DNA from 3 places in the Peribacillus frigoritolerans genome. Region 3 is predicted to be linked to each of the others. Evidence: predicted binding sites of a transcription regulator. Region 3 holds the regulator's gene; each other region holds the start of a gene.
What was found. Region 3 encodes LexA, which represses DNA repair genes until DNA is damaged. Its sites were predicted from a motif close to CGAACATATGTTCG; they were not measured.

Region 1 (5,360 bases), 2.4 Mb from region 3:
TGCACATGGTTATTTTGTTCCGACCGGTAAAGCGGGGGACGAGCCTATTTCAAAATATACGAGAGCGAAGGTTTTTCAGGAAGAAGGTAAAAAAACCCCGGTATTCGTGAGATTCTCATCTGTTATTCATGGGGGGACGTCCCCGGAAACGTTACGTGATCCCAGGGGATTTGCCGTTAAATTTTATACGGAAGATGGCAACTGGGATCTTGTAGGCAATAACTTGAAAATTTTCTTCATCCGTGATGCCATGAAATTCCCGGATTTGATTCATGCCTTCAAACCGGATCCGGTCACGAATATTCAGGACGGCAGGAGGATTTTTGATTTTTGTGCGAGTTCGCCTGAAACATTCCATATGGTTACCTTTGTGTTTTCCCCATGGGGCATACCAGCTAACTACCGCATGATGCAGGGGTCAGGGGTCAATACTTATAAATGGGTGAATGAGGAAGGGAAAGCAGTGCTTGTCAAGTATCATTGGGAACCGAAACAAGGGATCAAGAACCTGACACAGCAAGAGGCCAATGAAATTCAAGCTACGAATTTCAATCATGCCACACAGGATCTATATGAAGCGATCGAACGCGGAGACTATCCTGAATGGGATCTCAACGTACAAATCATGAGTGATGATGATCATCCTGAGTTGGATTTTGATCCGCTGGATGATACGAAGATCTGGCCGAAAGATGAGTTCCCTTGGCTGCATGTCGGTACGATGGTATTGAATAAAAACCCTGAAGACTATTTCACTGAAGTCGAACAGGTTGCATTCGGCACAGGTGTACTAGTGGATGGGCTGGACTTTTCTGATGACAAGATGTTACAGGGACGTACATTCTCTTATTCCGATACACAACGTCACCGTGTTGGTGCGAATTATCTGCAATTGCCGATCAATGCTCCGAAGAAACGAACAGCCACGAATCAGACTGGCGGACAGATGCAATATGAAGTTGGCAGAGGCAGCCAAAGCCCCCACATCAACTACGAACCATCAACTGTCGGCGGCTTGAAAGAAGCTAAGCAGACGGGCAAGGAGTATACACCTATGGTGGAAGGGAAACTTGTTCGTGAGACAATCGATCGCCAAAACAATACGAAACAGGCCGGGGAAACATTCCGTGAATTCGAGGATTGGGAAAAGGACGATTTAATTTCCAATTTAGTGGCGGCATTGGCTCCTGCCGACAAGCGGATTCAGGAAAAAATGATAGCACTTGCCGAAGAGGCCGATGAAGAGTATGGCCGCAGATTGAAAGAGGGACTGGCCTCGGCTTCTGAACATACGGAATCTTCAAAACCACTTGGTGGGACGGATAACCCTGAGGACGCCGTTAGTAAAGGACATGAAGCGGATCCATATTGATTGGACTAAAAAAGAGGCAAACTTTCCTTTAAAGGGGTTTGCCTCTTTTTTTAATGGGCATAATTGATGGATGTGTGGAATGTTCTTCTGATGATGCCTTGAAAATCAAGTGGGAAATTGATTGGCAAAAAACTTGATAATCATTTAAACTGAAACTACTCTATTTTTCTCTTATAAAGGAGATGAAAAAATGATTAAATTTCTTTCTGCCCTTTTCCTTCCTTGTCTACTTGTCATGCTATTTTCAAGAGTCACCTATAACAATGTCGTGGGCCTTGTTTTAACTGTTGCCTTGATTACAGCTTCCGCATATAAAGGTTATACGCATACAAACTTATTGATCATCGTCGATGCCTTATCCCTGACAGTGGGATTTTGGTTATCAAAAAGAATGATGAAACGTACATCCAAGAGCGCCTGACACAAAAGGTGCTTTTTTTGTACCCAAACTTGTCATTCTCCTCAACACATCATGAAGCCATAAAACAAAAATAGAATGGATGTTCGCTTATTGCTGGTTTGTTTTAAGGCTATTGTGGTAGAATGTGTATATATGCTTTATCAAACCGGAATAAATAGAAGGGATATAGGCATGTCCCGTTTTCATATAAAAATATTTCAATAGGAGGCTATGCTTGGTGAAGGATAAGTTTGAGTTAGTCTCAAAATACTCTCCTCAAGGAGATCAGCCGGCAGCAATTGAAATGCTGGTCGAAGGGATTAAGGAAGGCAAGGAAATGCAGACGTTATTGGGGGCAACGGGGACAGGGAAAACGTTCACCGTTTCCAATGTGATTCAAAGAATCAATAAACCGACTCTTGTCATTGCCCACAATAAAACGTTGGCAGGGCAGCTTTATAGTGAGTTCAAAGAGTTCTTCCCTAATAATGCCGTTGAGTACTTCGTTAGCTATTATGATTACTACCAGCCAGAGGCTTATGTTCCATCCACGGATACATTCATCGAAAAAGATGCAAGCATCAATGATGAAATCGATAAACTGCGTCACTCGGCAACCTCGTCCTTGTTTGAAAGGAAAGATGTCATCATCATTGCCAGTGTTTCGTGCATATATGGACTCGGTTCTCCTGAAGAGTACCGGGAGATGGTCGTTTCCCTCCGAACAGGAATGGAGATAGACCGGAATGCCTTGCTGCACAGACTCGTGGATATTCAATATGAACGTAATGATATTGCTTTCCAACGGGGGACCTTCCGCGTTCGCGGCGACGTGGTCGAAATTTTCCCGGCCTCACGTGATGAACATTGCGTACGGGTAGAGTTTTTCGGGGATGAGATTGACCGTATTCGTGAAGTCGATGCCCTGACTGGCGAAATTACCGGTGAACGAGATCATATCGCCATTTTCCCGGCTTCCCACTTCGTAACCCGCGAAGAGAAAATGCGGATAGCCATTCAAAATATCGAAACGGAACTGGAAGAGCGATTGAAGGAATTAAGGGAAGATGAAAAACTCCTTGAAGCGCAGCGCTTGGAGCAGCGGACCCGTTATGATCTGGAAATGATGCGGGAAATGGGCTTTTGTTCAGGGATCGAGAACTATTCCCGCCATTTAACCCTTCGTCCCTCAGGTGCAACACCATACACTTTAATAGATTACTTTCCAGAGGACTTCCTATTGGTTGTGGATGAATCACACGTAACCCTTTCGCAGATCCGCGGAATGTTCAATGGAGATCAGGCGCGTAAGCAAGTGCTCGTCGATCATGGCTTCCGTCTGCCGTCTGCGAAAGATAACCGGCCGCTAAGGTTTGAAGAATTTGAAAAAAAGGTCCATCAATCCATATTCGTTTCGGCAACTCCGGGACCATATGAACTCGAACATACGCCAGAAATGGTTCAGCAGATCATCCGTCCTACCGGATTGCTGGATCCGACGGTGGAAGTGCGGCCGATTGAAGGGCAAATAGATGACCTGATCGGTGAAATACAGGAGCGCGTCAAAAAGAACGAGCGTGTGCTCATAACGACCTTGACGAAAAAGATGTCTGAGGATTTAACTGATTATTTAAAGGAAATCGGCATCAAGGTCCAATATCTTCATTCGGAAGTGAAGACCTTGGAAAGGATAGAAATCATCCGGGAACTTCGAATGGGCAAATATGATGTTCTTGTTGGGATAAATCTTTTAAGGGAAGGCCTCGATATTCCGGAAGTGTCGTTAGTGACCATTCTGGATGCCGATAAAGAAGGTTTCCTTCGCTCGGAACGTTCGCTTATTCAAACGATGGGCCGTGCAGCCCGTAATGCCAACGGCCACGTCATCATGTATGCAGACCGCATCACGAATTCGATGGAACTTGCCATCAATGAAACGAGGCGGCGCCGTGAAATTCAGGAAAATTATAATAAAGAGCATGGAATAATGCCTCAAACCATTCAAAAGGATATCCGCGACTCCATAAGGGCGACTCATGTAGCCGAAGAAGGCGAAGAGTATAAGGAAGATCTTGCACCAAGCCTTGCGAAGCTCCCTAAAAAAGAGCGTTTAAAAGTGATGGCAAGCATGGAAAAAGAAATGAAGGAAGCGGCAAAGGCACTGGACTTCGAGCGAGCTGCCGAGCTGCGTGATTTATTACTAGAGTTAAAAGCGGAAGGGTGACGAAACATGGCAATGGATAAAATTGTGATAAAAGGCGCCAGGGCCAACAATTTAAAGAATATTGATATCACGATACCGAGAGACAAACTTGTTGTGCTGACCGGATTATCCGGATCTGGGAAGTCTTCCTTGGCTTTTGATACGATTTATGCAGAAGGGCAAAGACGTTATGTAGAATCACTGTCCGCTTATGCTCGTCAATTCTTAGGCCAAGTGGATAAACCGGATGTCGATGCGATCGAAGGTTTGTCACCAGCCATTTCCATAGACCAGAAAACGACCAGTCGGAATCCTCGTTCAACCGTAGGGACTGTTACGGAGATCTATGATTATTTAAGGCTGTTATTTGCACGGGTCGGCAGGCCGACCTGTCCGATCCATAATATTGAAATCACCTCACAAACGATCGAACAAATGGTGGACCGCATTCTTGATTACCCTGAGCGAACCAAGCTTCAAGTATTGGCACCGCTAGTCTCAGGCAGAAAAGGGACACATGCGAAGGTTTTGGAGGAAGTTAAGAAACAAGGATATGTCCGCATTCGTGTGAACGGGGAAATGCATGATCTCAGCGATGAGATCACTCTCGAAAAAAATAAAAAACATTCGATTGAAGTCATCATAGACCGGATCGTCATTAAAGAGGGTATCATGGCCAGGCTTGCAGATTCATTGGAAAGTGCTTTGCAGCTTGGCGAAGGCAAAGTCATCATTGACGTCATGGGTGAGGAAGAGCTGCTGTTCAGTGAACATCATGCTTGTCCATACTGCGGATTTTCGATTGAAGAGTTAGAGCCTAGAATGTTTTCCTTCAATAGTCCGTTTGGGGCCTGCCCGGATTGTGATGGCTTGGGGGCAAGGCTTGAGGTGGACCGTGATCTGGTCATCCCCAATAACGAATTAAGCCTCCGTCAACATGCAATTGCGCCATGGGAGCCGACGAGTTCTCAATATTATCCTCAGCTCCTTGAAGCGGTGGCAAACCATTATGGGATAGATATGGATGTGCCCGTTAAAGATTTACCGGAAGAGAAGATGGATAAGGTCTTGCTTGGTTCAGGTAAAGATAAGATATATTTCCGGTATAAAAATGATTTTGGAAGAGTGCAAGAAGGATATATTCCTTTTGAAGGAGTTTTAAGAAACATCGAAAGGCGCTTCAAGGAGACGAGTTCTGACTTTATTCGTGAGCAAATGCAGAAATACATGTCAGAACATCACTGTCCTAGCTGTAAGGGTCATCGATTGAAAAAAGAGAGTCTTTCCGTGCTCATTCAAGGTGTCCATATAAGTGAAACGACAGCTTTATCAGTGGAGGATGCGTTAGTATTTTTCGATAAGCTTGATTTGACTGAAAAAGAAGC
Region 2 (5,360 bases), 2.4 Mb from region 3:
AAAGGTATTTTATATGAGACGAAATATTATTATTTTCATTACATTTGGAGTTGTTCTTCTATTATCGGTATTTTTATTTAATCATACTTTCTCTCGCTCTTATCATCATATATTTACGAAAACAACAGATTTAAGTAAAGAAAACATTGAAGGGTTATTTTTAAATGATGATTTTTATAGTGAAGCAATCACAAAAAGGTATGGGAAGAAAACAGAACAAAGTAGGAATGTAACAAATTATGATTATTTTGAGTTAAAGAAAGGAATTGAAATAGCAGTAAGTGAAACAGGAAACATTACGAGATTTATTATAACTAACAGTAGTTTAGAGACTATAAAAGGAATAAAAATTGGTGACAAAAAGGAAGATGTAATAAAAGTATATGGAAAGAATTATTATTTTCGCTCGGAACAAGGAGTAGATATTATCGGTTATGTAGATAAAAAAAGCGATACATCCATAGAATTCTGGTTATTTGATGGTAAAGTTGATATTTATAAACTTGATAATAAATCAATGAAGTGAAAGTAATTTATCGGATTGCTATTTATTTTCCACTTTCGGTTGTAATAAATGTGAATAATTGTACTTAAAGTAACGGTGCAGGTTAGTTGAAGAAGGATTTATATCCGAAGTTAAAGAATAACTAATGAATTACAATACTTATTTTGTTAATGGTGTCAGGTTCGTTTAAGAAAAAATTAAAAGGAGAACAACTTTGATAAAAAAAATCGATATAACTAATCCTAAATTAGCTGAGGAAGTATTAAACATTCAATTACCTTCTTATATGGTAGAGGCAGAGTTAATTCATTTTTATGAAATACCGCCATTAAAAGATACAGTTGACACGTTACAACAATCCGGTGAAACTTTCTATGGGTATTACTTACATGAAGAGTTAAGTGGAGTCATTTCTATAAAAGTTGAAAAAGGTGTAATCGATATACATCGTCTAATGGTTCATCCAACACATTTTAGAAAAGGAATTTCCAAAATGTTATTAGAATTCATTGAAAACAATGAGGAAGATATTGAAACAATAATAGTATCAACGGGTTCTAAAAATACACCAGCAATAAATTTCTATGAAAAAAATGGTTTCTCAATTACAGGAGAAACAAATGTGACAGAACGTCTATCTGTAACTTCTTTTAAAAAGAAAATTAAATATTAAATAAAGTCTTATTAAGCTATTAGGTGCGTTAGCTGAAAATCGGAGCTGTCTTTAAGGCAGCTTTTTCTTATTGAACAAACGGGGCAGATTTGTGAAAGAAGAAAACGAATTGATTGGTGTTGAATTAAATACCTAACTATATTTTTTTATCGCTGAGAAGGAAGAAATATTTAGACAGTTGGTCAGAATGAATAAGAAAAAAGAGTCGGCAAAGCGACCCTCCTCTAAAGTTCTACGTGTTTAACTTGTTAAATATTTATTCAACGCTTGTTGTAAAGTTCCTAATGTTTGTGCTTTATCATGTAGTCTAATTCCTAAGCGTACCATATTTCTAACCACTTCAGCTCTTAACCCGGTAATCACAGTGGTACACCCCATTAATGAAGTGCCGTCAATAATCTTCATTAAATGATCAATTACTTCAGGCTCCATTTCCATAATTCCAGATAAGTCAATTATCAATGTTTGAATACGTAATTTACCAATCTCCACTAAAACTTTTTCCTCGAGAATATTCGTTCGGTATATATCAACTGAACCAATTAAAGGTAAAATACATATAGTGGGTGTTATTGGTATTATAGGCACCGAAAGGTTTTCAACCAATTCTTTTTGAGCCATTATCAATTTATCTTTGTATTGAGAATATGTGATAAAAAAAGTATTTAAAAACTTGTCTACTTGATTATTAATTTGTTTTTCTACCGAAAAAAATTCTTCAGTTATATTATTCGTTACCATGTTAAATTCTTGTAGGTTCCTCCACAATGTTCTTCGAATGGCTTGTATCCACTCTAATTTGAAATATAAAGGTATTTCGTGTGTCGCCCAAGCTATACCTTCTTTTTTAGCAAATGATTGAAGTTCTTTTTCTTCACCCTTAATAATGTATTGAACCAGCTTGTGGGCATTATTTATCAGGTCAATATTACCAATCGTTAAAATTTCTTCAATTTTGTCTTTCACATTAAATGCTTCGTTTAATAATGAACCTTCAAAATCCTCTTTATTTTCTTGGATGAATTCCAATAATTTATATGTATCTAGTGACTCCTTCATAATTTAATCCCCCTTTTTATATATACCAAAAGCACAATTACCCATTTAATTTAATTTCTAAACCCGTTTACACTATAATCTTCTAATTTAAAGGGAAAATGATATTTATGTTAATTAATATATTAAGATTTCTACGTAAACTAACGGGTGTGAGTCCATAGGGCACGAAATGAGGCTATTATATGAGTGGTCTCTTTTTTTATTTGTTCAGCGAATCCTAAAGAAAAAGGGGAAAAAAATATTCGGAAATATAAGTGATCCACCACAAATCCCTTACTGGATAAACATGAGGTGATTTATAATGAGGATATTGATATTACGGAGTTAGTTAAGAAGGTTAGTCCAAAAATATGAGGCCGTTATAAAACAAAAATAAGCCCCTACTCAAAGCGAGTAAGGGCTTTTATTAATCCTTAACGATTACACTAACGATATCACTAAATTGAATGTACTTAAAGGAACTATCTTTCTTTTGAATGCGTAACTCTTTCGTGACAGGATGAATGTACCCACAATAACCATGCAATTCTTTTGGATTTCCCTTATTATGCAATCTGAAACTTATCGGTAAATGATATTCCATAGCATAATGAATGTTGTTTTCAAATTCTTCAACCTGGTATTCATCAAGGACTGGCTGTTTATTTAAGAAATAATCAACCTCACCTATTTTTTTATTTAAGGCTTTATGTTCTGGCATAATCAATGCTGCTTGCCATTTAACAAGCCCTCTATCACGAATTGTACTCATCAGAAAGTTTCCTCCTCTACATCCATTATACACGAACGAATGTTCTTGTTGGAGTCAAAAAAAAATTCCTTCCCCGATTATGGAGAAGAGTATTTTTTAGGGATGATCTATTGCCACAACCGCTGCCCTTCTTCCGCAGCCAATGCATCTGCCTTGGTAACATGAACAGTACCAAATGGATGGTGAGGAGGTGCATATATCGAGTAAAGTTTTAGCGGAACATTACCTGTATTGGTTAAATTATGCCATGTGCCAGCAGGTATCATTATTGCATAATCATCATAGACGTTTTTTACAAAGTTTAAATTATCCTGTCTATTACCCATTTGAACAACCCCTTGACCTTGTTCAACACGTAAAAATTGGTCAACGTTAGGGTGAATTTCTAAACCTATATCTTCACCAACTTTAAGACTCATCAATGTAACTTGCAAATGTTTCCCTGTCCATAAAGCGGTACGGTAGGTAGTGTTTTGTTTCGTAGCCTCATTGATATTCACTACAAATGGTTTTGGTCCATAATCTTTTACCTCAATATTATTTCTTCCGTTTGATGATTGTAAAAAACCCAATTGGTTAGCATTATTAACACACCAATAATCATGATTTCTTACATAGTTATACATTGGTACATTAACATAATAAGGATTTTGATATTGATAAGGATGGATATAAGGAATATAGTACATTTTTCTCAACCCTTCACAATTAATAAAATTATCATATGCACTAATTAAGTGAATGTACTTGAAACACAGCTATAAATAAAAAATGCCCCTACTCAAAGCGAGTAAGGGCTTTTCAATTTATCGCATTCAAAAACAAGGTGTAAACTTATGGTATACATATTATTCTTTTGTATTCATTCTACATAACAAAAAACCCTCTTAATTAAGAGAAAGGTTTTTTTGATGGTGTTTAAAAAGGATTATTTAAAGTGTATTCATTTAATTAACTTTTATTCATCCAACACACAAAAAAAGCCTACTCACTAAGAGGAGGGCTTTGAAAGATGGAGGTAGAGCGTGGGGATAGTACCGTAATTTTATTTTCTCCGTTCTTTTTCTTAATATTCATCCTACAGGAACCAAGACTGTTGAACTTGTTGAAGTTGCTGTTGAGCTTGTTCAAGCTGTTGCTGTGCCTGTTGGAATTGTTGTGGATCTGCATTACCTTGAGCTGATTGAACAGCCTGTCGTGCTTGTTGAGCCGCATTGATAGCTTGCTGATATTGTCGTTTCTGTGTCATTTTACATGTCTCCTACACCATTTTTGCTAAAGGCTAAACATCTAGTAATTATTGTGGACAAAAAATTTGAGATTATTCATTGGATTCCCCCTTGCACATAAACATTTAACAAAAAATAGCCCTTACTCAATACGAATAAGGGCTTATTGCTATTCAGCAAACAATTTAGTGAAAGTGGCTTTTCCAGCCTTCTTATCCGCAGTTATCCTTTTAGCTTTTTGGAATTTAGATATTGCTGATTCTGTCCCTTTTCCGAAGTTTGAATCAAGTGATCCAAGGTTAAATCCTTCCAAATAAAGTGCAGCCTGTAGGATCCAAGTAAGATTGCCTTTTGCACCCTTTTGGACAGTAACAACGGCAGCCTTAGTTTTAGCCCCCCATATCCCATCCACAACAAGCTTTTTGTTGAATTGTTTATTAAGTTCCATTTGTAACGCTTTGATAAGTGCAGTTTGGATTTCCGGACCATTAATTCCGTCCACAACTATCTCTGCATCATAACGGCTGTTTAACGTTTTTTGAATGGATCTGATTGTTTCGTCCCCTTTTTTCTTAGATGGTTCCTTAGTTATCTCTGAAGCAACCTCAGTCTTTGGAGGAACAGTAACAATGGTTTCAGTTTCTGTTTTAAATTTCAATGAAAGACTTGGCCTTTTACCTGATTGCATCTGTGAATAGGATAATCCCCCCGTCATTTCCAAGTGAGGATAATCTTTAAAGCCGGACCAATCTCCACCCCATGTAAAACCTAATTCTTTACCAATAGCTGCAACTCGTCTCCATTTTGTATTAATAGTCCACAATGCTGTTTTTCCGTCATTACTTACAAGGAAATAGTCAATTGCTACACCAAAGTTATGGAAAGACTGTCCTGGCTTTGCGTTGGTCACCTTTGGTTTGGCAAGATTGCTATAATTTTTACCACGGTAGCTATAATATAGTCGACCTTGACCATATAGTGCAGCTTGTTCTTCCATTGAGCGATGGCCAGCGCTGATTTGAGCGTAAATACCTTCTTTATAGGCACGTTTAATCATTTCTAATGCCGAGGCTTTCACAATTGAGTGAATACCAGAACCCATATTTTTAATTGACCGATCTAATAAAGTTTGCAATGATACTG
Region 3 (5,360 bases):
TATTGATAGAAAGTGCATCTAATTTATCTAACATATTGTAAAAACATCCCTTCCTGTAATGTACCTCTTTATATTATAGTGACAAGCATAATATCACAACTAAAATCACTATTTACTGCCTCAATATTAAAATTTTCTAGAAATAAGAGAAGCCCCCTATTTAGATTAAACTAAATAGGAGAATACATACATGCATGCACTCCCTTTTTACTCCTAAATGCTAATAGGATCCTCGTTCCATGAGAGGAATTCAAGCATTAATGTAAGTTTCTTTTTTCTTTTATATTTTTTATCTTTTGAGGAGTGACGTCATTACCTTCTGGATCAACGACTTTCACATGCTCCAACGTATCGGTCATGGACTTTCTGAATGTTTCCAAATACTCGCTTCTCAATTGGGTTTGCTCTTTCGCCTCAACTTCCGTCAAACCTTCAGTCTTTGCCTTTTTAGAAAGTTCATTAATACGGGTTATTTTTTCTTTTGATAACATAATTTCGCTCCTTCATAATCTCCGGATATTGTCATGGTATTAAAAAAAAAGCGAAATTACAAGTTCTAAGATTGACTTTCCTTTTTATTCAGTTGATGTTCGAGAAAACGCCTGTTCACAGTAGCCTTGGAAACATTGTATCCAAAGCCCCTTAAAGTGGCTGCGATTTCTGCAAATGTCAATCCATTGGCCCGAAGTTTAATAATTTCTTCAATAGGAATTTCCATACGGTCCCTTCCAGTGGAATTCCTTTGATTCTGAAGGTTTTTTTGAGGACGGTACCCTTTTTCAACGGCTCTTATCATCCCGCGCTTTATTTTAAGATTATGTAGTTTCCTTTGGTATTCTTCTACAATACCGACTATCTGGATGACCATGGCATCCGAATCCGATAACTCAAGCTCCCCGTCATGTGAGAGCGTATAAATTTTCACATCTTCTTTAAGGATGACATGGAAAAGGGCTATTTTGGCATTCCCTCTTCCCAGCCTTGTTTCATCCTGAATTAATAGTACTTCAGCTTCTTTAGTTTTAAATAGTTCGAGCATGTCAAAAATGCCATCCCGATTCAACTCATAACCACTTGCCTGCTCTTTTATTATGGAAATGACTTCAACATCCATCTTTTCTGCCAATTTGACTAATTCATCTTCCTGCCTTGCCAATGATGTTTCCTGTGACTCTTTTTCTGTGCTTACCCTACAATAGATTACCGCCTTCATAATACCCTACCTTCACTACTTACTGCTCACTGGCCAAATTCTGGACAAGTTCTTCCCCTTTAACCGGTATGACGATGACTTGACCAGGTTTAATTGAATCCGCCCTGACTCCATTATGCTCTTCTATCCAACCAATGAATTCTTTTTTTGTCAAATTTGCTTCTTCATATTCTTCGGCAATTCCCCATAGGGTATCACCCTCACTTACTTCTATAGAAAGGAAATCCTTTTTTGGATCATTGTTCAATGTACAAGAGAATAAAATTGAAAAGATGAATACTGATCCCGCTAATAGAATCGTATAAATATAATTTTTGTATAAATTTTTCATAAATATCCCTCCAAAGCGAATGTTCGTTCGTATGTTATGGTCAAATTATAATACGAACGTTTGTTTCAGTCAACAACAAAATTCGAACTTATGTTTGTATAGAGTTGGGGGCCATGCTATAATGTAGCAAAGAACATTGGGGAAGAGGTGCACAAATGACTAAACTATCAAAACGGCAGCAAGATATTCTTGATTTCATTAAAGAAGAGGTCCGCCAAAAAGGGTATCCACCTTCCGTACGGGAGATTGGCGAAGCAGTGGGACTTGCTTCAAGTTCAACAGTACACGGACATTTATCACGCCTGGAAAGCAAAGGCCTGATTAGACGTGACCCAACCAAGCCAAGGGCCATTGAAATAATGAATTTGGAGGAAGCGAACAATATTCCCAAAGTCAATGTCGTGAACGTGCCGTTACTTGGAAAAGTAACAGCGGGAATGCCGATAACGGCCATTGAGAACATAGAAGAATACTTTCCGCTTCCCGAAAGCATGGTTCCACATGATGACCATGTATTCATGCTGGAAATCATGGGTGAAAGTATGATCGAAGCAGGAATTCATGATGGGGATTATGTCATCGTGAAACAACAAAGCAATGCCAATAATGGAGATATCGTCGTGGCAATGACGGAAGATGATGAAGCCACTGTAAAACGATTCTTTAAGGAACCGGATTACATAAGGCTTCAGCCTGAGAACTCGAATATGGAACCAATTATTTTACGAGATGTTTCGATACTTGGAAAAGTAATAGGCTTATATAGACAAATACACTAAAAGCGCTAACAGCGCTTTTTTTGTTTGTTTAATTTATGTCCCGAATTCTCTCAATATGCATATGGAAGAGTAGATATTGATATATTTTTTAATAGAATCAGGTTTTCATGGGAATTTAAACATCCTTTATTACGGATGGAAGTTATACTATCGCCTAATATTTACTTTAGTAACAATCTGATTACAATAAAAAAGAGAGCTTTAACTACCGCTCCCAGTTAAAATTCACTTCACTCGTAATCTTTGGTTCACTTTAATGAGGTTAAGATCGACCAAGCCATTCCACTGTTGAATCTGCACTTGTGTAGAACCGTATGCTTTTGCAAGCGCAGAGACGGTATCCCCTTTTTGGACAATATGATAAACCTCTTCAATGCTTGCATCATATTTTGTTAAATCGCTTGTTTCGATAAGGTTCACCAGTTTTTCAATATATTTGGGATCCGAGGCGTACCCCGCATCGAATATTGCTTTGAGTGCTTTTCTGTAATCTTTTTCTCCAATGACAGCTGTATAAAGACTTCTATTCCATGAAGTCCCCTTTACATATAAATTGGCAAGATCTCGAAGACTTTCTTCCCAAGATGGGTATTTTCTGAATTTGTTCCATACTTGAACGGGCACACCATTGACATATTCCATTGTCTGAATAATGACAGACTCACCCTTGAATTCACCTTTTGTACCGAATATATTTTTTCCTTTGCTTGCTAATAAACTTGTCCCATATCCACTCTCCAAACAAGCTTGTGCAATGACAACAGAAGGTAATATTTTAAACTCCTGTTGAATTTTCTGGGCATAGGGAGCAATTTCCTTAATAAATGTTTCCTTGCTCATTAGAACCTCCCACGAATGGTCATTACTTTATTTTTCACTGTTTATCTTCATTCTTATCGTATTCTCATCTATGAAAAAGGTTACAGCTTGTCCTGCACAAAAGGTTCCGATGTCTGGCTAATTGTTTTAATTATAGATTTCTTACCTAGAAGTGGATCGCTCCGCGTATTATTTATCCACTTCCCTACCAAACAGGAAAAGCCGTCAATCCATATAATTAAATGGATTGACGGCTTTTTAAGTTGGACACTGAAAACCTTCAAAACTTGTTCATTTTCATTTTCATCAGTCATCGTCATCACTTGGTTTCAGGAATTTTCATGGGCTGGTTTTATGGCTAAGCAAACATTGGCAATTATGCTGCACTCAAAACTGGTATTTTGTCTTATAGAGAATCCTATAAAAAGACGGATTAAACCTATACAGGGTATCTCTCGCTGCAATTCAGCAATCTTTTTATTAAACACTAACACCCATGTTAACATCCCATTACACACATCCAAAAAACCCCTTCTCAATTGATCAATTTGTCGGGAAAAGTAAGTTATCCTTTATGTTTTTTACACTCCTGACTAGCCGAGCAGGCTTGGCATACAGTCGGCGGAAAGGAAGCGGATTTTCTGCAATCGACTGGATCTTTTTTAAAAGAAAAGACTGTAGGCAAACTTAGAATTTGTCTACAGTCTGATACATTCTCAAAGAAGAGACGGCATTTCACTATTTCTCAATATAGACCGAACGAATCAGCGTCCGGGTTCTTTCAGTACCATACACATTTTTTTCCTTGACATCTATTGTTACATTATAAACACCTGACTTAGGTACTTCTGGAAGGGTGCCAGTAAAATTTTCGGTATCCATTGCCTTAATTGAGCTTTTTTCACTAATTTCATTACCGGTTTCATCTATTAGATGAACCGAAAATGTTGTGCTGATTGGCCTTTTTTTATCATTCATTGGGTTCTTTATTAAAAATTTTGCATCTTTTTGCTTAACTTTACCTGCCATACTTAATGTAATGGGATTCTTTTCGTTAAATTGTGCTGTGAACAGGTAGGCGTCTTTTGGCGATTTAGTCTTCATTCGCACTTTCCAATCACCAATTTCAAGGTTGTTTCTATTGAATGAGTGGATGGTTGCACCATTAAAAAAGGAAGTTTCATTTTTGGCTGAATGAACCTTTAAGGAAGGTGAATACTTTTTATTGGATGGAGAAATCAATTCAACCTCGACATCATTTGAGGCTGTATATATGTTTATATTGCCTGGGGCTGCTTCATTTACATGGAAGCTTTGTTCGATCCAGACATTTTGTTTCAGGACATCACCCAGAACGGTTTGAGCGAGTGCGGTGGTAATGACATCATCTTCAACCCGTTCTTTATAATTGACATTATATTCAGGGATCCCAGCGGTGGAAGTGCTTCTTAAATATGGTTCAATTCTTGAAAATACAGCTGAGCCAACTCGTATATTGTCGTGATCAAAGTTGGGATCTGAAAATAAATGTGTTGCATAGGGTATTTTTGTACTCCATACATTTACTAGACCATCATTTTCCCCATATGAAGATAAATATTGTCCACCCATTGATAAGGCTGAAAGAACCGGGCCTCTATTCATACCTGCCACAGTGAAATACATGTTTTTACGAGAATTAACATGGTTATCCGTGACAGAACGAAATTCCGCCATTTTACCAACTTGTAAAGAATAAGTTCCCTCATCTTTTTGACCTAATAGGGAACCAAGCCAGCCTGCATACCAGCTATAAGCCAAATCAGCTAGGTGAGAACCATGATGAGGGGAAGCTAAAGTGATCACCCTTCCAACATATTGGTGTGCTCCATAGTGCACTAGAGCCGCTTGGGTATCTGGGCCCCCTTTGCTGTGAGCTATAATATTTACTTTTTCGCCCCCGAAATGGTTACTGATTTCTGCAAGCATTTGAGCTAAAAGCCTTCCATTGGCATATTGGCTCACTGATCCATTTCCAGCTGAATCATGAAGCTGAACAAAAACAGTTTGGTAGCCTGCTTCATACGCTTTGGTATACATATCATTGACACCATGATAATCCGTTTCACCGTACCAGCTGGTTGAACTGCCGTTTTTCCCTTGAACAAACACGATCGGTGGTTTGTTCGTATCAAGATTGGGAGGAATACTTCCAAGAAACCAATCCCCTGGACTGAAA

Region 1: a site for LexA is predicted at 1,866-1,879, ahead of uvrB (excinuclease ABC subunit UvrB). Genes of this name have one in related genera too.
Region 2: a site for LexA is predicted at 3,021-3,034, ahead of ABOA58_RS26085 (YolD-like family protein). Genes of this name have one in related genera too.

What each region holds. Positions count from the first base shown of each region.
Region 1 is NZ_CP158190.1:5,218,263-5,223,622, reverse strand. It holds gene ABOA58_RS25870 (catalase) at 1-1,372, shown strand, start outside; gene ABOA58_RS25865 (CsbA family protein) at 1,563-1,793, shown strand; gene uvrB (excinuclease ABC subunit UvrB) at 2,011-3,996, shown strand; gene uvrA (excinuclease ABC subunit UvrA) at 4,003-5,360, shown strand, end outside.
Region 2 is NZ_CP158190.1:5,261,800-5,267,159, forward strand. It holds gene ABOA58_RS26070 (hypothetical protein) at 14-526, shown strand; gene ABOA58_RS26075 (GNAT family N-acetyltransferase) at 720-1,178, shown strand; gene ABOA58_RS26080 (STAS domain-containing protein) at 1,419-2,237, opposite strand; gene ABOA58_RS26085 (YolD-like family protein) at 2,644-2,988, opposite strand; gene ABOA58_RS26090 (cupin domain-containing protein) at 3,096-3,677, opposite strand; gene ABOA58_RS26095 (hypothetical protein) at 4,067-4,237, opposite strand; gene ABOA58_RS26100 (peptidoglycan-binding protein) at 4,387-5,360, opposite strand, start outside.
Region 3 is NZ_CP158190.1:2,069,979-2,075,338, reverse strand. It holds gene tkt (transketolase) at 1-34, opposite strand, end outside; gene ABOA58_RS10265 (DUF896 domain-containing protein) at 258-491, opposite strand; gene ABOA58_RS10260 (YneB family resolvase-like protein) at 557-1,213, opposite strand; gene yneA (cell division suppressor protein YneA) at 1,233-1,544, opposite strand; gene lexA (transcriptional repressor LexA) at 1,700-2,323, shown strand; gene ABOA58_RS10245 (glucosaminidase domain-containing protein) at 2,549-3,163, opposite strand; gene ABOA58_RS10240 (esterase/lipase family protein) at 3,881-5,360, opposite strand, start outside.